Regions from separate parts of the Proteus terrae subsp. cibarius genome, predicted to be linked through region 1. Evidence: predicted binding sites of a transcription regulator. Region 1 holds the regulator's gene; the other holds the start of a gene.
What was found. The regulator PhoB, encoded in region 1, activates phosphate uptake and scavenging genes when phosphate is short. The targets are predictions, from matches to a motif close to CTGTCATAAAACTGNCNNAT.
Positions count from the first base shown of each region.

Region 2: pstS (phosphate ABC transporter substrate-binding protein PstS) is a predicted target of PhoB. The motif match lies at 4,085-4,104, and genes of this name have one in related genera.

Region 1 covers NZ_CP047349.1:663,576-669,531, reverse strand. Annotated here, with positions in the region: gene brnQ (branched-chain amino acid transport system II carrier protein) at 1-191, opposite strand, end outside; gene phoR (phosphate regulon sensor histidine kinase PhoR) at 669-1,970, opposite strand; gene phoB (phosphate regulon transcriptional regulator PhoB) at 1,994-2,683, opposite strand; gene sbcD (exonuclease subunit SbcD) at 2,904-4,133, shown strand; gene GTH25_RS03075 (AAA family ATPase) at 4,133-5,956, shown strand, end outside.
Region 2 covers NZ_CP047349.1:3,698,514-3,704,469, forward strand. Annotated here, with positions in the region: gene GTH25_RS16935 (Tex family protein) at 1-1,123, opposite strand, end outside; gene greB (transcription elongation factor GreB) at 1,305-1,784, shown strand; gene ompR (osmolarity response regulator transcription factor OmpR) at 1,934-2,656, shown strand; gene envZ (two-component system sensor histidine kinase EnvZ) at 2,653-3,993, shown strand; gene pstS (phosphate ABC transporter substrate-binding protein PstS) at 4,207-5,247, shown strand; gene pstC (phosphate ABC transporter permease PstC) at 5,325-5,956, shown strand, end outside.

The sequences.
Region 1 (5,956 bases):
GCCAGTGCAACAACCGTTAAAACAGGTAAACCCACACCAGTGATCAAAAAGCCAATCGCAGCAGTCCAAACAAATTCGCCTGATTGTAACCCCACCATTGGAGGAAAAATAATGTTGCCAGCGCCAACAAATAGGGCGAATGTCATAAACCCTAATGCCAGAACATCTCTGGAAGTTAATCTATGTGCCATAAGTTTTGTTAATATGTAGTTACAATAATGGTTAAATTACGCCAAGGTAGCGCAACATAAAATCAACAATATCTATTTAAGCTCAGACCGTCATTATTCAGGATAATATCCAAATATAATCATTTCATGCAGAGCAATTAGGTACTAAATAGAAAAAATTGCCGATAACTGCTCACAAGTAAAACTTTTATAATGAAAAAAGGCAATAGCCAATCCTAAAACCAGAATAATCATCTAAACTATTTTTCGGCACTAGTTATAACTGTCATATATCATCGAATATACATGATATGATTTGTGCATTTTATCACCAATAATATTGAGTGTTGGCATCATTTAAAGTTAGCATTAATTAATAATATTAAAATTTAACGCTACGATATTAGTTTTTATTGATATTAAAAAGTTCAAGAAAGGAACAAAAAAGCCTTTATCACAGATTAAAGACAAGTAATAAAGGCTTTAAAAAAAGACAGACTACTCGTGTGTTTTTTTAGCGGTAAGTAATGTTTGAGGAAGGATAAAAGAGAACGTACTCCCGACACCTACTTTACTTTCAATATTTAATTGAGAGTGATGATGAAGCAGTGATTTTTTTACAATAGCCAAACCTAACCCAGTACCGCCAGAATGACGAGAGCGAGCTTTATCAACACGATAAAAGCGCTCTGTTAAACGAGTTAAGTGTTCTGCACTAATCCCCGATCCATTATCTGAAACACTAAATAACATACCTTGGGGAACTTTCTTCCAACTGACTTTGATTGTTGTACCTTCTTCAGTGTGATTAATAGCGTTATACACTAAGTTAGAAACCGCACTACGTAATTGCTCTTCATTACCTCGAACAGCCCACTGCTCATCAACATCAAAAATAATATGGCGTTGACCTTGACTCAATGATTCTGCTTCTTGTTGTAATAAAGCCAAAACAGCAGGAATATCAACAATTTTATTTAAATCAATATGAGGAGCAGATTCGATACGAGAAAGTTGTAAGAGTTGTTGAACAAGCGTATCCATGCGCTTAGCTTGCTCTTGCATCGTCACTATCGCCTTATGCTCTGCGGGTTTCGTGACACTATTTTCTTCCATCATTTCAAGATAGCCTTGAATAACGGTGAGTGGTGTTCTTAATTCATGGCTAACGTTAGCAAAAAAGTCACGTCGTGCATTTTCTAGTTTATTTTTTTCTGTCACATCTCGCGCCACCATTAGGCGCTGATCTTCGCTGTATGGCATCACTCGAAACTCAACAATAGAACCATTATTAAGTGAAATAATTAAAGAGCGACTAAAATCGCCTGCAGTAAAATAGTGTAAGAAATCAGGATAACGTAATAAGTTAAAAATATTTTGTCCGTTATCTTCCGGCCAGCGAAAGCCGAGTAAGTGTTGAGCTAGGCTATTACACCAAAAAATATTCCCTTCATTTGTCATCATCACAACGGCATCGGGCAAACTTTCAGCGCCACTTCTAAAACGTTTAATTAAGTCGCCTAATTCTCTGCGTCGTTTACGATTACGCTGTTGGGTTTGTCGAATACCATAAAAAATAGGCTCCCATCCCCCTCTTCCTTCCGGAGGCAGTACTGAGCGATCTAACCATAACCATTTAGATAATTTCAGCAAGTTATAGGCATGCCACACAAGTGCACTGAGTAGCGATGCCACCAGCAACCAAGGAAGATGCCCGATAAAAAGCGATAATATAAAAGCAGGTAAGCAAAATAGACATAGCCCCCAAACGAGGGCTTTCCACGATAGTCGTTCTAACACCTGACGATTACTCCCATATTGACTTAGAAACGGGCAGAGAAACGATATCCCGTTCCACGTACTGTCTGTATCATTCTGTCATGACCATCTTCTTCGATGGCTTTACGTAAACGACGAATATGCACATCAACAGTACGGTCTTCGACATAAACATTTGTTCCCCAAACATAGTTTAACAGTTGTTCTCTGCTATACACGCGTTCAGGATGTGTCATAAAAAAGTGCAGGAGTTTAAATTCGGTAGGTCCCATATCAATCGGTTTATCTTGACTCGTTACTCGATGAGAAACGGGATCAAGCCCTAAGCCATTGAATTCAATAACATCTTCCGTAGACATTGGTGATAACCGTCGTAAAATTGCTTTCACTCGAGCCACAAGCTCTTTAGGTGAGAAAGGCTTAATAACGTAATCATCAGCCCCCGTTTCTAGCCCTTGAACTTTATCTTCTTCTTCCCCTTTTGCCGTTAGCATAATAATTGGAATATCACGGGTGTTACTTTCCCGCTTCATCTGTTTTATTACCTGCAAGCCTGATCCACCGGGGATCATCCAATCTAATAAAACCAGATCAGGGTAAGGATCAATAAGAAAGCTCAATGCAGAATCATAATCTTCTGCTTCAATAGGTTGAAAACCATTTTGTTCCAAAACAAAACAGATCATCTCTCGAATTGCGGTTTCATCTTCAACAACAAGAATACGCCTTGCCATACTCTATCCTGTGTAATGTATATAGAGGGTCAAAATGATTATGATGCAGTTTTATGACAGATTTATGACTAACCTTAACATTACTGAAATAGATCCCTGTTGTTAAGGTAAATAAATCATTTTTTGGTGAAATATCACTCAAAAGAAGGCTTGTTGTTGAGTTTTCACTAAAAAAGTAAGGTGCGCTATACTCTTCATCAGATAAAAAAGAGGAATAGCAATGCGGATTATTCACACATCAGACTGGCATTTAGGGCAATATTTTTTTACAAAAACTCGAGCACAAGAGCATCAACAGTTTCTTGATTGGTTGTTAGCTCAAATTAAGCATTATCAAGTTGATGCATTGATTGTTGCAGGAGATATTTTTGATACAGGCTCTCCTCCAAGTTATGCCCGAGAGCTTTATAACCGCTTTGTTGTTGCTATCCGAGATACACAATGCCAGCTTGTTATTCTTGGTGGTAATCACGATTCTGTAGCGACACTAAATGAATCTAAATCATTATTAGCATGTTTAAATACAACGGTTATTGCCAATATTCATACTGAAACACCGCAAGCCCCGCTTATTCTTCCTCAAAAAGATAATACTCCGGGAGCATTACTTTGTGCGATCCCTTATCTACGTCCTAGAGATATGGTAAGTAGTAAAAGTGGGCAATCAGGTGCTGAAAAACAAAATGCCCTAAAAGAAGCGATTGCTGATTATTACCAAGCTCAATATCAAGAGGCTCTTGATTTACGTAAGCAACTGAACGTCAATATTCCTATTATTGCAACAGGTCACCTTACAACCATTGGGGCAAGTGTAACCGACTCTGTACGTGAAATTTATATCGGTACTTTAGAGGCTTTTTCTGCAACACTATTTCCTGAATTTGACTATATTGCTCTTGGTCATATTCATCGCCCTCAAGTAGTGAATAAATCAGGCCATATTCGTTATAGTGGCTCCCCTATTCCTTTAAGTTTTGATGAAAGCGGACAACAAAAAAGCGTCTGCCTTATCGATTTTGAGCAAGACAAATTAACTCACCTCACACTATTACCTATTCCTGAATTTCAGTTGCTACGCACTATCAGTGGCTCATTAAAAGAGATAGCCATACAACTTGATGATTTAAAAAAACAATACAGTGAAACAGACACCACTATTTGGTTGGATATCGAAGTTTCAACACAAGATTATCTCAGTGATATACAAACTCGTGTTCAAGAGCTAACTAACGATCCACTTTTTGATGTGATCTTATTAAGAAGAGCCAGAAAACAGCGCCAAGTATTCACGCAAAATGAGAACGAAACACTGACCGAATTAACGGTTTATGATGTTTTTGAAAGGCGCTTAGAACAGCATGAATTTGATTCAAAAGAAACTAAAACACGGTTAACAACATTGTTTAAACAAGCTGTTGAAATGGCAGAACAAGAGGATAACGAAGCATAATGAAAATCTTAAGTCTGCGATTTAAAAATATTAACTCTTTAAAAGGTGAGTGGAAAATCAACTTTGATCAAGAGCCTTTTGTTAGCAACGGATTATTTGCGATTACGGGTCCTACCGGGGCAGGAAAAACCACACTATTAGATGCGATTAGCTTAGCGCTTTATCATCGAACTCCACGATTAGACAAAGTCACACAATCACAAAATGAATTAATGACACGTCATACCGCAGAGTGCTTAACCGAAGTTGAATTTGAAGTCAAAGGTGTGGCTTATCGTGCATTTTGGGAACAACGCCGTGCCAATTATAAAGAAGATGGCAATCTTCAAGCACCACAGGCTGAACTCGTTAAAATAAATACAACGGGCGGTGAAGATAAAATCTTAGCCAGCAAAATAAGCCAAGTAAAAGAGATGATCATTAATATTACAGGGCTCGATTTTGATCGTTTCACTAAGTCTATGTTGCTTTCTCAGGGACAATTTGCGGCCTTTTTAAATGCAGATGATAAATCTCGCGCTGAATTACTCGAAGAACTGACTGGCACAGATATTTATCGCCATATTTCCCAATCGATCTTTAAACATTGGCGTGAACAAGAACAAGCCTTAAAAGCACTAAAACAACAAGCCGAAATGATGGCGTTATTAGATGAAAATGCTCGCCAAGCTTTATTAACTGAGCAAACTGATCTTTTTGCCAAAGAGAGATTATTACAAAAAGAACAACAGGAATATCAAGCAGCAAAGCAGTGGCAAGAACAAGACATTGAAATCAATAAAAACAAGCTATTAGCACAAAAAGAAGTTAACTTAGCGCAAGAAGCATTAGTTGCTGCCAAGCCCGATATTCAACGTCTTGAAAATAGCGAACCCGCGGAAAAGATCCGCCCGATTTATGATGAAAAAAATCGTCTATTAAAAGAACAAATCTATATTGAGTCACAACTCTCAACCTTGAAAGCAGAAAAACAGCTTATTGAACAACAAAGCCAACCTATTAACCAGCACCTAGTGGAGGCTCGTGACACATTTAAACGACACGATGAGAAAAAACAGCAAATATTACAGCTTATTCGTGAAGAAGTGACGCCATTAGATAACCAGTTAGTCTTGCTACAACAAGATATTTCAGCAAAAAAACAGCAAAAAAACACACTGGAAAAAACACAGTCGGAATATCTGGAAAAAATACAATTAACAGAAATCCAATTAGCTGGATCGCAAAAACAATTCAATGAACTAAGTGAATATTTAAATCAGCATACAGCTTATGCTCAACTTGCTGAGAATTTCCCTTTGTGGCAACGCTATTTTGAACAATATGATGAAATTGCAGAGAAATATCTAATTAGTCAGAAAAGTGAAAAAGCAGAACAAGAAAAAGAGCAGTTACTAAAACTTGCTCTCAAAAAAACAACACGCACACTAGAAGCACAACAACACGCTCTTAATTTACAGCAACAACAATTAAGTGAATTACAAACGCAACTTGAGCAACAAAAAAAAGTAGATGCAATTGCAGATATTCCTCATCGTTTGCAACAAATTTCTCAGCAAAGAAATGCGCTTGCAAAAATAATGGGATTACAAGTTCAATTACAGCGCACTCTAAAAACTGAACATCTGTACCAAAAAAGCCATTCAGAAAACCAGCAAAAAATAGCTGTACTGACTGAAAATATCAGCAAAAATAGCATTGTTTTAAAAGAGAAAGAGCAACACCTTAAAGATTTAAATGACAATTATCTTTTGATTCGGAAATTAGCGGAATACGAAGAAGAGAGACAACGTTTAGTTAAAGACAACCCATGTCCTGTTTGC
Region 2 (5,956 bases), 910 kb from region 1:
TACACAACGCAGCGACACTTGCCGCCGCTTTATCTGCTTGTCCTGTATGTGGATAAATAGTATCTGTGGCAATTAATTTACCAGTGCTATCAACAACCGCAACTTTAACACCGGTGCGTAAACCAGGATCAAGCCCCATTGTGGCACGCATACCAGCAGGAGCCGCCATCAGTAGATCATTAAGATTACGAGCAAAAACATTAATCGCTTCTTCTTCCGCTTTTTCTCGTAATTGGCCCATCAATTCTGTTTCAATATGCATTAAAACTTTAATGCGCCAAGTCCAACTAACAACAGCTTTACGCCAGCTATCAGCAGGTTGATTATTTAAACGTAATCCTAAATGTTCCGTGACCAGTTGTTCACCGTAGCTCTCTTTAGGCGCTTCTTCAAATTGTGGATCTGGATTCAGTGATAATTGAAGGATCCCTTCATTTCGACCACGAAACATCGCTAATGCACGGTGAGAAGGAACATTCGCGATAGGCTCATGGTGATCAAAATAATCACTAAATTTCGCTCCTTCGACTTCTTTGCCTTCAATCACTTTGGCAACAAGATGCGCATTTTTCCATAAATATTGACGAACTTTTGCTAATAATCCGGCATCTTCTGAAAAACGCTCCATTAAAATGTAACGCGCACCATCTAAAGCTGCCTTCGTATCATCAACACCTTTTTCTGTGTTGATATAAGCGGTTGCCGTTTCTTCTGGATTATTTTGTGGTTCATTCCACAGTAAATCCGCTAAGGGTTCTAATCCATTCTCAATCGCAATCTGGCCACGGGTACGACGTTTAGGCTTATAAGGAAGATAGAGATCTTCCAATTCTGTTTTGCTTTGAGTTTCATTAATTGAAGAACGTAATTCTGGTGTCAGTTTTCCTTGTTCTTCAATTGATTTTAAAATAGTTTGGCGGCGATCATTGAGTTCCCGTAGGTAACCGAGGCGAGTTTCTAATTGACGTAATTGCGTATCATCTAATCCGCCTGTGACCTCTTTACGATAACGGGCAACAAATGGCACCGTATTCCCTTCATCCAGTAACGTTATGGCCGAAAGGACTTGCTGGGGCTTAACCGAGAGCTCATCTGCAATAATTCGGCTTAATGATTCATTCATAAAATATTTACCTACCGAGAGGAATAATTAAAAAAGATGGCTATTATACACGCAGAGCACTAAAAAAATTTGGCAAATTTCCCATCTAGCTCGACAATTATGAGGAAATTAACAGATTATTTTAACATTCACGCTATAGTACCTTTATGAAATTCAATGTTGATGATAGTTTTTATTCGTAATGGCAAAAAGTAACTATATTACTCGTGATGGCTGGTATGCCTTAGACAAAGAGCTAAAATATCTTTGGAAAGAAGAGCGACCGCGTGTTACACAATCGGTTTCAGAAGCAGCTGCTCAGGGCGACCGTTCAGAAAATGCTGAATATATTTATGGAAAGAAGCGATTACGTGAAATTGATAGACGTGTTCGTTTTTTATCAAAACGTCTTGATGAATTAAAAATCGTTGATCCTGATCCTCGCCAAGAAGGAAAAGTCTATTTTGGTGCTTGGGTCACACTTGAAGATGATGACGAAAATGTCAAAACCTTTAGGCTTGTGGGTCCCGATGAGTTTGATCCAGCAAAACAGTGGATTTCTATTGATTCCCCTGTTGCCAGAGCGCTTATTGGTAAGCAAGTTGACGATGAAATTTGTGTGCAGACACCAGGTGGTGAAGTTAATTACTGCGTATTATCTATCAAATATTATTCGGAATAAGATAAATAAATAGTTTTATCCCCTTCAGTAAAGCGAATGAACAAGTTTTATCTATAAATTATTAACATTTATTCTTTGGTTTTGGTTTAATATTCTTAACGATGATAGAATTCGCTAATAAAAGCATTTGCACTTCGGGAGCTTAAAAAATGCAAGAAAGTTATAAAGTGCTAATCGTGGATGATGATTTACGTCTGCGTTCACTCTTAGAGCGCTATTTGACAGAGCAGGGTTTTCAAATCCGTACTGCTGCAAACGCCGATCAGATGGATCGTCTGCTCACTCGCGAATCTATCCATCTTATTGTGCTCGATTTAATGCTTCCAGGTGAAGATGGCCTATCTATTTGCCGTCGCTTAAGAAGCCAAAACAACCCTATCCCTATTATTATGGTTACAGCAAAAGGGGAAGAGGTTGATAGAATTGTTGGACTTGAAATTGGTGCTGATGATTACATATCAAAACCATTTAACCCAAGAGAATTACTCGCACGTATTCGTGCCGTTCTTCGTCGTCAAGCGAATGAATTACCTGGCGCACCTTCGCAAGATAACGCCATTATTACTTTTGGTAAGTTCAAGCTAAATCTGGGTACACGTGAAATGTTCCACGAAGAAGAGCATATGCCTCTGACTAGTGGTGAATTTGCTGTATTGAAAGTGCTGGTATCACACCCTCGTGAACCTCTTTCTCGTGACAAATTAATGAGCCTTGCTCGTGGTCGAGAATACAGTGCTATGGAGCGTTCAATTGACGTTCAAATCTCTCGTTTACGTCGCATGATTGAAGAAGATCCAACACACCCTCGTTACATTCAAACGGTTTGGGGTCTTGGTTACGTCTTTGTCCCTGATGGAACCAGTGCTCAATGAGAAGGCTGAGGCTTTCTCCTCACAATAAACTAACACGCTCGTTATTTCTGGTTATCTCGCTCCTCTTTTTTAGCTTGATAGCCAGTTATATCGTTGTGCAACACCTTATTGTTGGGCCAAGCCTTCAGCAATTTAATAAAGTATTAGCGTATGAAATACGTGCTTTAATGCCTGAGGAACTGATCCTCGTTGATGGTACCCCACTAAAAATTTCCCCTGCTTTACGTAATAAAATCTATAACGAATTAGGCATTTCTTTCTTTGATAAAAAAGCAGCACTTGAAGAAGGGCTTTATTGGGCAAAAATAGATGATGAGTTAAGTGAGCAGATGACTGAACATCTGGGGGGAAAAACCGAAATTTGGATCGAAAACACGCTGGAATACCCTGTTTTATGGGTCAATACGCATATGTCGCCCTCGCTTTGGATACGTGTTCCGTTGACTGAATTAGGGCAAAATTTCTTACTCCCTGTTTATCGACAAGCGATCATTTTTATTATTATCGTTGTCGCTTTTTTCTGGCTCTATAGCCGTTTTCAAAATCGCCCACTAAATGAAGTGGAATATGCAGCGCGTCGCATTGGAAAAGGGGTTATTCCTCCTCCCATTCCTGAATCTGGCTCTTCTGAAATGCGCTCAATTATTCGAGCCTTTAACCAGATGTCATCAGGAATTCGCTCATTAGATAATGATAGAACACTCGTTATGGCAGGTGTCAGCCATGATTTGCGTACACCATTGACGCGAATTCGTCTGGCAACTGAAATGATGAGTCCCGAAGATAGCTACCTCGCAGACTCTATCAATAAAGATATTGAAGATTGTGATGCCATTATTGGGCAATTCTTAGACTATATGCGCACAGGTAAAGAGATGTCTTTAGAACTATGTAATATGAATAATCTATTACAAGAAGTCATTTCAGCCGAATCTAATTCGGGAAAAATCAGCGAAGAACATCTTCATCCTGAGCCTATTAATATCACAGCTAACCCTATTGCAGTAAAACGAGCACTCGCCAATATGATTGTGAATGCCACTCGCTATGGTAATGGCTGGATAAGCGTTTCAAGTGGAAAAAATGAAGAGTATGCTTGGTTCCAAGTTGAAGATGATGGTCCCGGCATTCCACAAGAAGATAGACAACGTCTTTTCCAACCATTTGTTCAAGGTGAACAAGCGCGTAGCTCAACAGGTGCTGGTTTAGGATTATCTATTATTCGCCGTATCATGGATGCCCACGGCGGTTATGTTGAGCTTGATGATAGCGTTAAAGGCGGATTACTTATCCGTGCTAACTTCCCATTAAAAGAGCGCAATGATGAGGACGATTAGTCCTCTCTATTCAAGTATTGAAGTGCTTTTTTATTACGCCATTTCCATTCTAATTTCTCTCCTCCTACAAATATTTCATCATTTTTTTGCTTTGTCATAAAACTGTCACAATTAAGACATTTAATTGTCATCAAACTGACCTATTGTCTGTGCGTACCGTAACCGAAGTTGATAGATGTCGAAAATTATTCTACCTATCCCACAGGAGGGATTATGAAACTGATGCGTACCACCCTGACTAGTGTCATTGCCGCTGCGTTTTCAATGACCGCTCTTTCTGCACAGGCAACGACCTCGCTGACTGGTGCTGGCGCAACGTTCCCTGCCCCAGTTTATGCTAAATGGGCAGATTCCTATCAGAAAGAAACGGGTAACAAAATTAACTACCAAGGCATTGGATCCTCTGGTGGTGTTAAACAAATCAATGCAAATACTGTTGATTTTGGTGCTTCTGATGCACCATTAACAGACGAAAAATTACAAGCTGATGGTTTATTCCAATTCCCTACCGTGATTGGTGGCGTTGTTATGGCAGTCAATATTCCTGGTATCAAATCAGGTGAACTGACCTTAGACGGCGATACTATCGGTAATATCTATCTAGGTAAGATCCAAAAATGGAACGATCCTGCCATTAGCAAACTCAATCCGGGCGTAAAATTACCAGACCAGAATATCGCGGTTATTCGCCGTGCTGATGGTTCAGGAACATCTTTCGTTTTCACTAGTTATTTATCAAAAGTAAATAGCGCATGGAAAGATGAAGTAGGCGCTGGCTCTACTGTTAAGTGGCCGACAGGCTTAGGTGGAAAAGGGAATGATGGTATCGCAGCATTCGTTCAACGTGTACCAGGTTCAATTGGTTATGTTGAATATGCTTATGCGAAACAAAACAACCTTGCTTATACTAAATTAGTCACAGCTGATGGCGAAGTAATTGCACCAACAGCAGATAGCTTTAGTGCCGCAGCAAGAAAAATTGATTGGAGCAAAAGCTTTGCACAAGACCTAACTAACCAGAAAGGTGAAAATGCATGGCCGATTACTTCAACGACCTTTATCTTAGTGCATCAAAAACAGCAAAATGCAGAAAAAGGTAAAGAAGTGCTGAATTTCTTCAATTGGGCTTACGACAAAGGTAATCAAGAAGCGAAAAATCTAGATTACGCCGTATTACCAGTCGAAGTTGTAGAACAAATTCGTGCAGCATGGAAAACTAGTATTAAAGACAGTAATGGTAAGCCGATTTACTAATAAAATCGGTAGCCATTAAGAGATAAGTTAACGTTCACCCCCTGCTAAACAGGGGGTAATAAATTAAAAGAGGCTTTATGGCCGAGCATACAACGGTAATAAAGGCCCCTAGTAAACGAGGGGACGTTATTTTCAGCGCACTGGTTCGTCTAGCTGCGTTGATTACACTTTTGCTTTTAACAGGTATCATTGTTTCACTGATTTTCGCCTCATGGCCAAGTATTCAACAATTCGGCCTTTCATTCTTATGGTCGAAAGAGTGGGATCCTCCTGCTCAGGAGTTTGGGGCATTAGTGCCTATTTACGGCACCATTGTAACGTCAATCATCGCGCTGGTTATTGCCGTTCCTGTCAGCTTTGGTATCGCTCTTTTCTTAACTGAATTAGCCCCTAATTGGTTAAAACGACCGTTAGGTATCGCTATTGAGTTACTCGCGGCTATTCCAAGTATTGTCTATGGTATGTGGGGGCTATTTGTTTTCGCACCGCTCTTTGCAACCTATTTCCAAGAGCCTGTAGGCAATGTGCTTTCTTCTATCCCTATCGTTGGCGAGCTTTTCTCAGGCCCTGCTTTTGGTATTGGTATCTTAGCTGCGGGCGTTATCCTCGCTATCATGATCATTCCTTATATTGCGTCTGTAATGCGCGATGTGTTTGAACAAACGCCTGTTATGATGAAAGAGTCTGCCTACGGCATTGGCTGTACAAC